DNA from 2 places in the Skermanella cutis genome. Region 1 is predicted to be linked to the other one. Evidence: riboswitches for the same ligand, from Rfam matches in the RefSeq annotation. Region 1 holds a riboswitch; the other holds the start of a gene.

Region 1 (7,494 bases):
GGAGTCCATGTCCAAGGCCCAGGGCTTCGCGGTGCTCTACAACTTCCACGCCGGCCTGATCGCGGAGCATGCCGGCGACGCGGCCGCGGCCGAAAGCTGGTTCCTGAAGGCGATCGGCGCCGGGGCGCCGCTGCGGATCGTCCAGACGGTCGGAGGCTTCTTCGAGCGGGCCGGACGGCCGGAGGAGGCCCGCGCCCTCTATGAGAAATTCATCGCCGACAATCCCGGCACCCTGCTGCTCCAGGCCGACCTGGACCGGCTGGCACGCGGCGAGAAGCCGGCGCCGACCGTCGCCGACCCCCGCCAGGGCATCGCTGAGGCGCTGTTCGACATCGCGAGCGCCCTGAACCAGGAAGGGGCCGGCGAACTGGCGCTGATGTACGGCCGCATCGCGGTCCATTTGCGCGCCGACCTGCCGCTGGCCCGCCTGATGATCGGCGACATCCTGTCCCAGCGCACCCGCTACGAGGCGGCGCTGGCGGAATATTCCGCGGTCGGCGGTGGCGACGGGCTGCGCTGGACCGCCCGGCTGCGCAGCGCCGGCCTGCTGGAGAAGCTGGGCCGGACCGACGAGGCCGTGGCCCTGCTGGACGCCATGGCGGCCGAACGGCCCGACCGGGCCGACGCGCTGATCGAGCTGGGCGACGTGCAGCGCGGGGCCGAGCGGTTCGACCAGGCGATCGCCGCCTACGATGCGGCGCTGGAACGGCTGGGCGAGCCGCAGGCGCGCCATTGGCTGCTCTACTACACGCGGGCGATCTCCTACGACAAGACCAAGCGCTGGACCGAGGCCGAGAGGGACCTCCAGCGGGCGCTGGAACTGTCCCCCGACCAGCCGCTGCTGCTCAACTACCTGGGATATTCCTGGATCGACCGCGGCGTGAACCTGGACCGCGGCCGGTCCATGATCGAGCGGGCGGTCCAGCTGAAGCCGTCCGACGGCTACATCATCGACAGCCTGGGCTGGGCGCTCTACCGCCTGGGCGATTTCGGCGGCGCCGTCACCCACCTGGAGCGCGCGGTGGAGCTGAAGCCGCTCGACCCGACCATCAACGACCACCTGGGCGACGCCTACTGGCAGGTCGGCCGCCGGGCGGAGGCGCGGTTCCAGTGGCGCCGCGCGCTTCAGAACGCCGAGGAGCCGGAACTGGCCAAGACGATCCAGGCCAAGCTCGACAATGGGCTGCCCCGGCACCAGACCGCCGCCGACCTGACCGCGCCCCCTCCGCAGTCCCCGGCTTCCCAGGGTCCCGCGCAAGGCCAGTCCCCCGCCCGATGACTCCCGACCGGTCCGTGATGGTCGAGCACGCTCCGGCGAAGCTCAACCTCTACCTGCATGTTCTCGGCCGCCGTCCGGACGGATATCACGAGCTGGACAGCCTCGTCGTCTTCGCCGACGTCCACGACACCGTGGCGGTCCGCCCGGCCGACCGCCTGACGCTGGAGATCGACGGCCCCTTCGCGCCCGCCCTGGCCGGGGAGGCCGCCGGCGACAACCTGGTGACCCGGGCCGCCGTCCTGCTCGGGCGCGCGACCGGACGGGAGGAGCCCGGCGTCGCGATCACGCTGACCAAGCGCCTGCCGGTGGCGTCCGGCATCGGCGGCGGATCGGCCGACGCCGCCGCCTGCCTGCGGGCGCTGGCCCGGCTGTGGGACATCGGCGGGGACGACTCCCGGCTGGCACCGATCGCTACCCGCCTGGGGGCCGACGTGCCCGTCTGCCTCAGCGGCAGGCCCGCCTATTTCGGCGGGATCGGCGACATCGTGGATCCGGCGCCGCCGCTGCCGCCCTGCGCGGTGGTGCTGGTCAACCCCGGAACGCCGCTGGCCACCCCGGCGGTGTTCAAGGCCCGGAGCGGCGCATTCTCCCTCCCGGCCCGCTTCGACGGGGAGCCGCCGGCCGATGCCGCCGCCCTGGCGACGCTGCTGGCCGCTCGGGGCAACGACCTGACCGCCCCGGCGCGGACCCTGGTCCCCGCCATCGGCGAAGTGCTGGAAGCGCTGGGCCGGACGCCGGGGTGTCTGCTCGCTCGCCTGTCGGGCAGCGGCGCCACCTGCTTCGCGCTCTATGCCGACCGGGAGGAAGCCGCCGCCGCAGCCGCCGGCCTGGAGAGCCGTCACCCCGGATGGTGGATCCGGGCGGGCGGGCTGCTGGCCTGAAAGGTTTTTCTTTTCCGGTTCTTCACGAATGGTAAGCCCGTGCCGGTGTATGGATTGGGCCGGTTACCCGATCCTTCCGACGACGGTGCGTCCATGAGCGATTTCGTGAAGTTCCTGCGGGCAGGCATCCTGCTCGCGGGCGTCCTGGCTTGCGCCGCCCCGACATCCGAGGCGCAGGCGTCCGAGAAGAAGGAAGGCCCGGTCTCGCTCAGCGTGCCGATCACCAACCTGACGCTGCCCCTGCTGCTGGAGGACCGCAGCATGGTCGGCCGCCTCGACCTCGTCCTGGACGTCCAGGCGACCGATGCCGCCGCCGTGACGCGGATCGAGGAACAGCTTCCCCGCATCCGGGACCTGCTGCTGACCCGCGTCACGCCGGCGCCGATCCCCGGCAGCAGCAACGTGTCGGCGGAGACGCTGACCGACATGAAGAGCCGTATCCTGTCCCTGCTGCGCGAGGTGGTCGGGGCCGACGCGGTGAAGGCCGTCTACATCGTCAAAGCGATGACCCGGCGCAGCTGAACCGCCCGCCGGATCACCCGCCCCGTCATCGGCACGACTGTCCGGCACGGCGATTGCCGATCAACCCCAAGCTGATGCTCAGGATACTTCATCTTCCCTTTATCGTCATGCCCGGACTTGATCCGGGCATCTCCAGCCACGGAGCCCCGGTGAGACCCGCGAGACGATGGCCGGATCAAGTCCACGGCTGTCCGGCACGGCGATTGCTAACGTTGCGAAAGGGTTAGTCTCAGGTAAGATTACTCTATTTTCGTCATGGCCGGACTTGATCCGGCCATCGTTCACGGGAAGCATTGGAGCCTCCGTGCCTTGAGATCCGCGGGTCAAGCCCGCGGACGACGAACCGAAGGAGAAAACGGTCGCTAGAAATGTTCCCAATGGTTGATTGGCAACAACCCCGCCGAACCGCCGCGGATCACCAGCCGGCGACCACCGAGCCCTTGAACTTGTCCTGGACGAACTGCTTGACCTCCGGCGAGTGGTAAGCCTCGACCAGCTGCTTGACCCAGGGCTTGTCCTTGTCCTGCTCGCGCACCGCGATGATGTTGGTGTAGGGGGAGTCCGCGCTCTCGCGGGCGATCGCGTCGGTCAGCGGGTTCAGGCCGGATTCCAGCGCGTAGTTGGTGTTGACCGCCGCCGCCGTCACGTCGCCGAGCGAGCGGGGGAGCTGCGCCGCGTCGAGCTCGACGATGCGGATGTTCTTCGGGTTCTCGACGACGTCGATCGGGGTGGCCTTCAGCCCGGCGCCCTCGGTCAGCTTGATCACGCCCTCGGCCTCCAGCAGCAGCAGCGCCCGGCCGCCGTTGGTCGGGTCGTTCGGCACGGCCACGGTGGCGCCCTCGGGCAGCTCGGCCAGGCTCTTCACCTTGTTGGAGTAGATCCCCATGGGGAACACGACGGTCTTGCCGACCGAGACCAGGTCCAGTCCCCGGTCCTGGACCTGGTTGTCAAGGTAGGGCTGGTGCTGGAAGGAGTTCGCCTCGATCTCGCCGGCGGCCAGGGCCGCGTTGGGGATGACGTAGTCGGTGAACTCGACGATCTTGATCTCCAGCCCCTGCTTGGCGGCGATCGGCTTGACCGCGTCCAGGATCTGGGCGTGCGGGCCGGCCGAAACGCCGACCCGGACGGTCTCGGCGGAGGCCGCGCCCGCGAGGGCGATGGCGGCGGCGCCGACCAGGGCGGCGCCGAGGCGCCGGGACAGGATCTTGGCGGAGGGGATGTTCATGAGGGTCCCACTTTCTTCAGGCTGTCGAATTGATTGTTCGTCTTGATCAGCGGGTTCCGATGGCCCGCTTGTTGAGCTTGCGGGCGAGCCGGTCGCCCAGGCTCTGGACGATCTGGACCAGCACGATCAGCACCAGGACGACGGCGGCCATCACTTCCGGCAGGAAGCGCTGGTAGCCGTACCGGATGCCCAGGTCGCCCAGGCCCCCGCCGCCGACCGCGCCGACCATGGCCGAGTAGCCGATCAGGCTGACCACCGCGAGCGTCAGGCCCAGCACGATGCCGGGCAGCGCCTCGGGCAGCAGGAACTTGGCGATGATCTGGAGCGGCGTCGCGCCCATCGCCTCGGCCGCCTCGATCAGGCCGCGGTCCACCTCCCGGATGGCGCCCTCGATCAGGCGCGCGATGAACGGGATCGCCGCCACGGTCAGCGGCACGATCGCCGCCGAGGTCCCGATCGAGGTGCCGGCGACCAGCCGGGTGAAGGGGATGATCGCGACGACCAGGATGATGAACGGGGTGGAGCGGGTGGCGTTGACCACCACGCCGGCGATCCGGTTGAACGCCACGTTCTGGAGCAGTTCGCCCCGCCCGGTGGTCGCCAGCAGAATGCCCAGCGGCAGCCCCAGCAGGGTACCCAGCAGCGCTGCCAGACCCACCATGTAGAGCGTTTCGACGGTGGCGTTAACCAGCAGCGCGTAGACTTGCGGGGACATGTCCGAGGACCTCTACCGACAGGTTGTTGACTTGGATGAACGAGATGGCGGACTGCACCGCCTCGGCGCCGCCGACCGCCTCGACCACCAGGATGCCGAACGGGGCGCCCTGGATATGATCGATCCGCCCATGCAGGATGTTCACGTCGAGCCCGAAGCGCCGGGTTATCTGGCTGATGATCGGCGTGTTGGCCATGGCGCCCTTGAAGGTGATGCGCAGCACCGGGTTGCCGCCGGGCAGCGGCTCCGCCACCAGCCGGGCAGCCAGGGTCTCCGGCAACTCGGCCCCGGCCACGGCCGAGACGAAGCTGCGGGTCGTCGGGTGCCGAGGCGCCGTGAACACGTCGAACACGTCGCCGCGCTCGATGATGCGGCCGGCCTCCATGACGGCGACGCGGTGGCAGATCTCCTTGATCACGGCCATCTCGTGGGTGATCAGGACGATGGTCAGGCCGAGCTTATCGTTGATGTCGGCCAGCAGGCGCAGGATCGACGTGGTTGTTTCCGGGTCGAGCGCCGAGGTCGCCTCGTCGCACAGCAGCACCTTGGGCTCGCTGGACAGGGCGCGGGCGATGCCGACCCGCTGCTTCTGGCCGCCGCTCAGCTCGGCGGGATAGCGGTCCCGCTTGTCGGCGAGGCCGACCAGGTCGAGCAGCGGCTCCACCTTCGCCTTGATCTCCGCCTTGCGCAGGCCGGCCAGTTCCAGCGGCAGCGCCACATTGTCGTACACGGTGCGCGACGACAGCAGGTTGAAATGCTGGAAGATCATGCCGATGCCGCGCCGGGCGGCGCGCAGGCCGGAACCGTCCAGCGCCGCCATGTCGACGCCATCGACCGTGACCCGCCCGGCGGTCGGCCGCTCCAACATGTTGACCACGCGGATCAGCGTGCTCTTGCCCGCCCCGCTGCGGCCGATGATCCCGAAGATCTCGCCGCGGCCGACGGAAAGGTCGATCCCGTCGAGCGCGCGAACCTCGGGACCGCCGCCGCGCCCGGGAAATACCTTCTCGACACCGTGAAACTCGATCATCCCCATACCCCGCAAAAACAAAAATCCGCCCACAGCAGCTACGCCGGGCGGATCCCCACGCTCTTTAGCTGCATTTATAAAGCGCCCGCAAGCTGGTGCTCAAATCGGCGCTGTGAATTGCTATATAATTACATGCTGCGTTGCGTCAAATGGAATTTCCGACGCATCTCCCATGTGGTTTGTGCAGACGCCAGCTCCAGCGGACGGGCCTTCCGCACCTGGAGATGGTGCCAAGCAGCCGCTTGCGGAAGCACGCTTTTGTGGCTATGGTCCGCCCCACCTCAAGGCTGGGGCGTCGCCAAGCGGTAAGGCAGCGGTTTTTGGTACCGCCATACGCAGGTTCGAATCCTGCCGCCCCAACCAGCCAACCCCTTCCAGGGATCAGGCTTTCAGGGGGCTCTGTCTCCCGGAACGTGTCGCAACGCGTTCAAACGCAGAGCCGCCGATTTCCGCCATCTTCCAGTCGTCGCAAGTATCCCGGGCAACACAGGCTGATATGCTGGATGGTGTCTGAGAATCTCGGTTAGCATCAAACAATGCAAAACAACGTTAGAGCTGTACCCGATCAGGTCGATCCGCCCGAGACAGCTGATCCGATGCGTTGCGCCATGGGCGCAACCTACGATCGTCAGACCGCATCACCTCCGCCCTGCATCAAGCCGTAGGTTGCGCCTATGGCGCAACACAATGCGGCGAGTGGAACGGCCGGTTGCGAGGACCGGAGCGGTTCAACATGATCGGGTACCGCTCTAGCTAATGTCGCGCGACGCCGGAAGAGCATACCAGCGACAGCACCGTGGCACACGCCAACAAAGCAGCGAAGACTAAGCCGATCTGGTATCGCGCCCAAGCCGCTGCACAGGCTGGTCGCAGCCTGTGGTCGGGTTTCCTGATGGGTCTCGGCGCTATTACTACCATGTGCAGCGGAAGTGTCGTCGGGCCGGTACCATGTCTGTCCTGCTGGTCCACCGCGTTCGACATCGGAGAGCAGCCTATGACTGAGACGCTCACCATCTCCCGCGCCGAGTACGACGCGCTCACCGAGCGGGTCGAGGACCTGGAAGTCATCCTAGCCGCGATGAACGCGCGCGGCGGTCAGCCGATGCCGCTGGAGTAGGCCGGGCGAATCATCAATGGGCAGAGCGCCGTCCGCGTTTGGCGCGAATTCCGGGGGCTGTCGTTGCGGGCGCTCGCCGCCAAGTCGGGAGTGAGCGCGGGTTATCTGTCCGAGATCGAGGCGGGCAAGAAGCCTGGGTCGGTGGAGGCTTACAAGGCGCTCGCCGAGGCCTTGGACACATCCGTCGATTGGCTGGTCTTGTGACCGCGGGGCAGGATTCGCGGCGGCCTGCCCGATGGGTTGGGGTAGGGTGCGCTGGTCGGTTGGGTGCGCATTTCGGCTGAGGCCACGGCTGCCTTCAGGCAGTGCGACGCGTTGAGATCCATTTCCGGTATTGATGAAGCGATCCCGAATTCCGGCTCCACGTCAGGCTTCAGGATTGTAATCCTGAAAATAATAGGATAAAAAGCCCTGAAAACTCCGCCAGCCTTATCTTCATCCACCGGCGCAAGCTCATTGGAGCGGTTGCCGACCAAGTTGACCAGCTCCCGTTCATGCGACTTGCCGCCCCACTCGCCGCGAAGCGTTGGGCCAAGGCCAACCTACGGTTTGATGCAGGGCAGAAGTGATGCGGACCGTCGATCGTAGGTTGGGCCCGTGGCCCAACGCATCGGTCCAGCTGCCCCGCCCGGATCGACTGGGCAACATAAGGTCTCCAGATATGAATGATCACGTTTGTTGACATCCCCAGGGGGTGTAGCCATCGCCGATACGGTCGCCTGCGC
Region 2 (7,494 bases), 900 kb from region 1:
CGCACAGACATGTATGTCAGCAATCTCAGGCGATTCGTCGAGGCAATGGGCGGGGAATTGCGGGTGGTCGCCCATTTTCCCGAGGGCGACGTCGTGATCAGGAACTTCGCGGAGGTGGAGGGCCGCTCGGCGGATTAAGCTTCCGCCTTCGCGGCAATCTCCCCGACCGCTATCCGGATGGTGCCTGGGGAAAGCTTCAGCTCCCCAGGGTATAGCCGCCTTCGGGGGACCATTTGCCCGACTCGCGGCAGGCCTTGCCGACCTGCTGGGCGCGGACGACGCCCTTGCTGGCGACCAGGTGGAATTCCTGGCAGAGCTTGCCGTCGCGGGTGTAGCCCTGGCGGATCACCGTGACGGCGCCGTTCTTGCCGGTCGCCGGGTTGGACCACTGGACCGGCTTGCCGACGCCCCCGCGCGACGCCGCCTGGAGGGTCTGGTCGATGATCGTCCGGTCGCTGTCATCCAGCGTGACCAGGGGGGCGGCTTCCGGGATCACCACGGCGGCGCCCGGCCCGGCGGGCTTGTCGGCGCATCCCGCCAGGGCGAGGACGGCGGCGGCCAGGAGGAACTTCTTCATTGCGGCACCTTGATCATTGCGGCTCGGTCGTGGTCGGGCCGACTCATACCGCCAATTCATAATGGTCCGGATCGGCCTGGACAAGCCTGACGCTGGGCGGCGCCCCGCGGTCCGCGTCCCGCTCCAGGATGGCCCGGACGGCGGCGGCATCGAGGGTTTCGTCGCGCAGCAGGCCGTCGGCCAGTTCGTGCAGGCGGGGCAGGTCGGCGGCGATCAGGTCGTATGCGCGGCGGTATGCCGCGTCGATGATGCCGCGCACCTCCTCGGCGACCTGGGGCGACAGGGCGCCCGGCTCGCCGGCGGGGGAGCGCGCCGCGGTCGCGGCGGCCGGTGCCGCGCCCCCGCCGTAGGCGACCATGCCGAATCGGTCGGACATGCCCCAGGTGGTGACCATCTTGGTCGCGATGTCGGTCGCCATCTGGATGTCGCCGGCGGCGCCGGTGGTCACGAAGTCCCTGCCGAACACGATCTCCTCGGCCGCCCTGCCGCCCATGGTGACGTCCAGCTCGGCCTCCAGCCGCGCCCGGGACAGGCAGAAGCGGTCCTCCAGCGGCAGCCGGACCATCATGCCCAGCGACCGGCCGCGCGGCACGATGGTGACCTTGTGGACCGGGTCGGAATGCCTGGAGCGCCAGGCGACCAGCGCGTGCCCGGCCTCGTGGAAGGCGGTCAGGCGGCGCTCGTCCTCGGACATGACGGTGGCCTTCTCGCCACCCATGACGATCTTGTCGCGGGCCTGCTCGAAGTCGGCCATGGAGACCAGGGCGCGGCCCGCGCGGGCCGCCCGGAGCGCCGCCTCGTTGACGAGGTTGGCGAGGTCGGCGCCCGACATGCCGGGCGTGCCGCGCGCCACCAGCGTCAGGTCCACGTCGGAGTCCAGCGCCACGCGGGCGGCATGGACCGCCAGGATGGCGGCGCGGCCCTTGATGTCGGGATTGCCGACGAAGACGTGCCGGTCGAACCGGCCGGGCCGCACGATCGCGGGGTCGAGCACGTCCACCCGGTTGGTCGCCGCGATCACGATCAGGCCGCTGGCCCGGGCGAAGCCGTCCATCTCGGCCAGGAGCTGGTTCAGGGTGTTCTCGGTCTCGATCTGGCCGCCGCTCGGCGAGGTGGCGCCGCGGGCCCGGGCCAGCGCGTCGATCTCGTCGATGAACAGGATGCAGGGCGCGCGCTTGCGGGCGTCGCGGAACAGCCGGCGGATGCGCGCGGCGCCGACGCCGACATACATCTCCACGAAGTCGGACCCGGTGACGGCGTAGAACGGCACCCCCGCCTCCCCCGCCACGGCGCGGGCCAGCAGGGTCTTTCCGGTGCCGGGAGGACCGACCAGGAGCACGCCCTTGGGGATGCCGGCGCCGATGCCCTTGAACCGGCCCGGATGCTTCAGGAAATCGACCAGCTCGGTCAGCTCGGCCCTCGCCTCGTCCACGCCGGCCACGTCGGAGAACCGGACGTGGGAGGTGGCGGTGCCCGCCTTCTTGACCGGCGAGCGCATCATGCTGACCATGAAGACCAGGGCGAAGGCCAGGAAGCCCACCATGTTCAGCTTCAGCAGCACGTCGAGCCAGCGGTTGGTGGTCAGCAGGGCGCCGCCCTCCGTCGGCTCGACGGTCATCGGGATGCCGGGGGCCGCGACCGCCTGACGCAGGGCGTCGGTCCACAGGACGGTGGTGACGCCGTGGACGCCGTCGCGGTCGGTGAATTCGATCCGGTTGCCGGCGACGGCGAGGGACGCGATCCGTCCGGCGGCGAGACGATCGGCGAACTCGCTCTGCCCGACCTCCTGCCGGTCGATCCGGCTGAGCAGCGCCGCCGCACCGCCGGAGCCGGAAGCGTAGACATAGGCCAGCCCGGCGCCGCCGGTCAGCGCCCCGGTGACCACCAGGGCTGCCACGATCGCGATCACCCGCGCATGCCGTTTAAGGAAGGTTTTCATCAGCGACCCGAGAGTCCGAGCATGATTGAGACAAAAGCAGAGACCCTGAGTACAGAAACATAGTTAATAAGACGTATGCGCGGCGGCGCGGCATCGGGGTCGCGACCCTTTCGACATGGATCTTGACGCCCTCCCACGACCCGGCTAGAACGCGCGAAACGTGGTGATTTGGCGACCGGCTTGCAGGCCACGTAAAACAAGCTGCTAAAAAGGTTTGGAGTCGCATCCGCGCCTCGATCCCTTGTCGGTCGGGGCTTTTTTGCGTACCCGCAACGGCGGGCGGAGCGACGACACCATGAGCAAGAACGACACTTCCCCCGAGAACGGCACCCCCGCAACGCTGCGGCCGCGCACCCGCATGGTCCATGTCGGCACCCTGCGGACCGGCTTCGACGAGACCTGCGAAGCCATCTTCATGACGTCGGGCTATGTCTACGGCTCGGCGGAGGAGGCCGAGGCCGCCTTCGCGACCGATGGGCTGCGCTATGTCTATTCGCGCTTCCGCAACCCGACTGTCGCCATGTTCGAGGACCGGCTGGCGGCCTACGAGGGGGCGCAGCGCTGCTTCGCCACCGGCAGCGGCATGGCGGCGGTGTTCGCGGCGCTGATGTGCCAGCTCAAGGCCGGCGACCGCATCGTGGCGCCCCGCGCGCTGTTCGGGTCGTGCCTGCACATCGTCAAGAACCTGGCGCCCCAGTACGGGATCGAAACGACCCTGGTGGACGGCACCAGGGCGGAGGAGTGGCGCGACGCCCTGAGCCGCCCGGCCAACGTCGTGTTCCTGGAGACGCCGTCCAACCCGATGCTCGACATCGTGGACCTGGGCCTGGTCTGCGAACTGGCCCATGCCGCCGGCGCCCGCGTGGTGGTGGACAACGTCTTCGCGACCCCGGTGCTCCAGCGGCCATTGGAGTTCGGCGCCGACATCGTGGTCTATTCCGCGACCAAGCATATCGACGGCCAGGGCCGGTGCCTGGGCGGCGCCATCCTGTGCGACGACAAGTTCGCCGAGACGCTGGCCCCCTTCCTGCGGCACACCGGCCCGGCGCTGAGCCCGTTCAACGCCTGGCTGCTGCTGAAGGGGCTGGAGACCATGGACCTGCGGGTCGCCGCCCAGACCGACGCGGCCCAGCGGATCGCGGAGTTCCTGGACGGGCACCCCCGGATCGCCAGGACGCTCTATCCCGGCCTGAAGAGCCATCCCCAGTACGAGCTGGCGCAGCGCCAGATGGGCGGCGGCAGCACGCTGGTCGCCTTCGACGTCGCCGGCGGCAAGGCGGAGGCGTTCCGGCTGATGAACGGGCTTCGGATCGTCAAGATCTCCAACAACCTGGGCGACAGCAAGAGCCTGATCACCCACCCCGCGACCAGCACCCACCAGAAGCTCTCCGACGAGGACAAGGCGGCGGTCGGGATCAGCCCGGCCAGCATCCGCCTGTCGGTCGGGCTGGAGGACGCGGCCGACCTGATCGAGGACCTGGACCAGGCGCTCGCCCGGGCCTGATTTAGGCATTTCTGAAGTGTGAAATGCGGGATTTTACACTTCAGCTTGCACGGCTCGCCCCCTCCCTCTATATAGCCGGGCTTGTAGTTTCGGCTTTCGTCCAGGGAGTTCCCGCCATGTCGACTCTGTTGTCCAAGGTGCGCCGTCTCGCGGCCGCAACCGCCCTCCTGATCGCCGGCGGCGCAACGGCGGCCGAGGCCACCGACGTGCGCGTCGGGTTCATCCCCGTGGTCGGGTCGGGACAGCTGTTCGTCATCGACGGCGAGGGCTGGGCCAAGGATGCCGGGCTCACCCTCAAGCTCACGCAGTTCGAGTCGGGTCCGGCGATGATCAGCGCCCTGGCCTCGGGCACGCTCGACGCCTATTACGGCGGCATCGGCCCGATCATGGTGGCGAGCGCCCGCGGCATCGACGTGAAGGTCTACGCCTCCGCCGCGATCGAGGAGATGACCGTGGTCGGGCGCGGCGGCTTCGGCACCCAGGCGAACGCCGCGACGGCCGCCGGCTTCAAGGAATTCGTCGAACGGGAGGGCCGCCCGGTCCGCATCGCGACCCAGCCGCCCGGCTCCGTTCCCGACACCGTGCTGCGCTACTGGCTGCAGAACGTCGTGAAGGCCGATCCCGCGACGTACCAGATCACCGCCATGGGGATCGAGGCGACCCAGCAGGCGCTGCTGGCCGGCGCCGTCGATGCCGCGACGATCCGCGAGCCGACCCTGACCGTGGTCCGGCAGCGCGATCCCAACACCAAGCTGCTGGCGTTGGGCGGCCAGATGCTGCCCAACCAGCCGGGTTCCGTGCTGGCGCTGACCGGCGCCTTCGTCAAGGCCAATCCGGAGGCCGCCAAGACGATGGTGGCGCTGAACACCCGGGCCACGACCCTGCTGAAGGAGGAGCCGAACCGGGCCGCCAAGCACCTGCAGAAGGGCCTGGGCAAGGGCATCACCGACCTTGCGACCTTCGAGCAGGCCGTGGTGTCGCCGGCCAGCAAGTTCGTCGCCGACCCGATGACCATCAAGGACGCCACCGGCGTGATGCAGGACTTCCAGCTTCAACTGGGCGTGCTGGAGAAGGCTGCCGACCTGAACGTGCTGTTCGACGACAGCTTCTACCGGGCCACGGCGCGCTGAACGCGCGCCTCCGTTCCGGCACCGTGACGTTCCGCTGATGCAACGATCCCTGCTCGCCGCCGTCGGGCTTGCCGCCTTCCTGATCCTGTGGGAGGCGGTCCCGCGCCTTGGCCTGGTCTCGCCGCTGTTCCTGCCGCCGCCCACCAGCCTGCCGCAGGCCTTCCTGCGCGAGATCTCCGGCGGATACTGGCTGGACGCGGTGATCGCGAGCCTGCGCCATTACCTGCTCGGGCTGGCGCTCGGCACCGGGCTGGGCGTGGCGCTCGGCATCGCGACGGCGCTCTACGACAAGCTGGAAGCGGCGCTGTCCTGGGTGATCCGGCTGCTGCGGCCGGTCCCGGGCCTGGCCTGGGTCCCCTTCGCGATCGTCTGGTTCGGCATCAGCGAGGCGGCCGCGACCTTCATCATCATCATCGGCGTGTTCTGGATCAACTACTACGCCGCCTACGGCGCCGCCAAGGCGATCGACAAGGACCTGCTGGAGGTGGCCGACGCCTTCGGGCATCGCGGCACCTGGGCCAAGCTGGTCAAGATCGTGCTGCCCGGATCGACGGCCGGCATCCTGGCCGGCGTCCGCACCGGGCTGGGGCAGGCCTGGATGGCGGTGGTCGCGGCCGAGCTGTTCGGCGTGCCCGGCCTGGGCCAGCGGATGATCCAGGCGTCGAGCCTGCTGGCGACCGACGTGGTCGTCGTCTACATGATCACCATAGCGGCGCTGTACGGCCTGACCGACGCGCTTTTCGTGCAGATCAGGGACCGGTTGCTCAGATGGCAGCGCTAGCCGAAAACCTCGTCGATATCCGGGACCTCGCCATCGCCTACGGCGCGGCTCCGCCGGTGCTGTCCGGCTTCACCGCGGAACTGGAGCGCGGCTCCTTCACCGCGGTCGTCGGGCCGTCGGGCGTGGGCAAGTCGACCCTGCTGCGCGTGCTGGCCGGGCTGACCGCTCCCGCGGCCGGCACGGTCCGGATGCCGGTCAGGTCCGAGACCGGCCGCCGGCCGGTGGCCCTGGTCTTCCAGGAGGCCCGCCTGCTGCCCTGGCGGCGGGTGCTGGACAACGTCGCCTTCGGGCTGGAGGGCACCGGCCTTTCGAAGGCCGACCGGCTGGCCCGCGCGCGCGACACGCTGTCGCTGGTCGGCCTCGCCGACATGGCCGGGCGCTGGCCCCACCAGCTGTCCGGCGGCCAGCGCCAGCGCATCAACCTGGCCCGCGCCCTGTCGGTACGGCCGGACCTGCTGCTGCTGGACGAGCCGTTCTCCGCCCTGGACGCGATCACCCGCCAGACCCTTCAGGACGAGCTGCTGCGGCTGTGGGGCGAGACCGGCACGACCATGCTGTTCGTGACCCACGACCTGGACGAGGCCGTCTATCTGGCGGACCGGGTCGTGCTGCTGGGCGGCAAGCCGGCCGGGATCGTCCGCGACTTCGACGTGGACCTGGCACGCCCGCGCGAACGGGACACCGTCCACTTCGCCGACACCGTCCGGACCATCCGGGCGGCCCTATCCGAGTCGGTCAGCGACGGCGCCGGCATCTGAGAGTCCGGCGACCGGTTTTTTGCACTGCAGCATTTTGGATGCGGAACGCCGCGGCTTGGGGTACGTTGCCCTTGTGTGAGGCACCGCCGGCCTTCCCGCGCGCGTGCCGCTCTTCATAACGATGTGAAACCCATGATGATCGCTTCCCCGCGCGCTATCGCCGCCCACCGCCGCAATCTCGGCCGCCTCGTCGCAGCAGGGCAGGATCTCGCGCGCACCGCCGAGAAGACCCAGGAGATGGCTCTCGCCTCGGTGCAGACGATCGGTTACCGCACCGCCATGATGATGCAGGCGGTCGGCGATCCCGTGGCGATGACCAATCCGGAATTCACGCTGATGGGGCAGGAGAAGATCGAGGCCGCCATCCAGTCCCACCACGCGATGATGGACAGCTACAAGGCCATGTTCGAGGGCTGGAGCGCGTGGGTCATGGGCCAGGCCGGCACGACCACCAAGGCCGTGACGGAGCTGGCGACCTGCCGCACGCCCGCCGACATCGTCCGCGTCCAGCAGAACTACGTCCAGTGCAGCTTCGTCAATGCCGCGAACGCGGCGACCAAGCTGACCGAGGCCGTGATCCGCATGGCCGACGCGGGGCTGGTGCCGATCCACAAGGTGGCTTCCGCGAACGCCGCGCGCCTGGCCAACGAGCACGCCTGACGGCGGATCGGGCGCCGCGTCACCCGGCCGCGGCGCCCGCCACGGCGCTTCCGCCGGCCCCTTCCGAGGCTGCCGGGCGGCGCGGCGCCGGCGCCGCGGCCCCCCGCCCCGAGACCGCCCGGTCGACCCCGGCGGCGACCACACG

What was found. A riboswitch is a leader RNA that binds a small molecule or an ion and turns the genes downstream of it on or off. The one in region 1 is predicted to bind S-adenosylmethionine.
Region 2: another riboswitch for S-adenosylmethionine. It lies ahead of metZ (O-succinylhomoserine sulfhydrylase); the one in region 1 lies ahead of IGS68_RS04025 (methionine ABC transporter ATP-binding protein).

The regions. Positions count from the first base shown of each region.
Region 1 is NZ_CP067420.1:860,354-867,847, forward strand. It holds gene IGS68_RS04000 (tetratricopeptide repeat protein) at 1-1,279, shown strand, start outside; gene IGS68_RS04005 (4-(cytidine 5'-diphospho)-2-C-methyl-D-erythritol kinase) at 1,276-2,160, shown strand; gene IGS68_RS04010 (flagellar basal body-associated FliL family protein) at 2,254-2,682, shown strand; gene IGS68_RS04015 (MetQ/NlpA family ABC transporter substrate-binding protein) at 3,098-3,907, opposite strand; gene IGS68_RS04020 (methionine ABC transporter permease) at 3,954-4,622, opposite strand; gene IGS68_RS04025 (methionine ABC transporter ATP-binding protein) at 4,591-5,652, opposite strand; SAM riboswitch at 5,696-5,773, opposite strand; tRNA gene IGS68_RS04030 (tRNA-Gln) at 5,941-6,015, shown strand; gene IGS68_RS35890 (hypothetical protein) at 6,647-6,769, shown strand; partial or broken gene IGS68_RS36255 (hypothetical protein) at 6,860-6,904, shown strand; gene IGS68_RS04040 (hypothetical protein) at 6,919-7,245, opposite strand.
Region 2 is NZ_CP067420.1:5,901,965-5,909,458, reverse strand. It holds gene IGS68_RS27630 (XRE family transcriptional regulator) at 1-138, shown strand, start outside; gene IGS68_RS27625 (RT0821/Lpp0805 family surface protein) at 197-577, opposite strand; gene ftsH (ATP-dependent zinc metalloprotease FtsH) at 621-2,516, opposite strand; SAM riboswitch at 2,667-2,745, shown strand; gene metZ (O-succinylhomoserine sulfhydrylase) at 2,812-4,020, shown strand; gene IGS68_RS27610 (ABC transporter substrate-binding protein) at 4,137-5,150, shown strand; gene IGS68_RS27605 (ABC transporter permease) at 5,188-5,931, shown strand; gene IGS68_RS27600 (ABC transporter ATP-binding protein) at 5,919-6,689, shown strand; gene IGS68_RS27595 (phasin family protein) at 6,822-7,349, shown strand; gene IGS68_RS27590 (lysophospholipid acyltransferase family protein) at 7,369-7,494, opposite strand, start outside.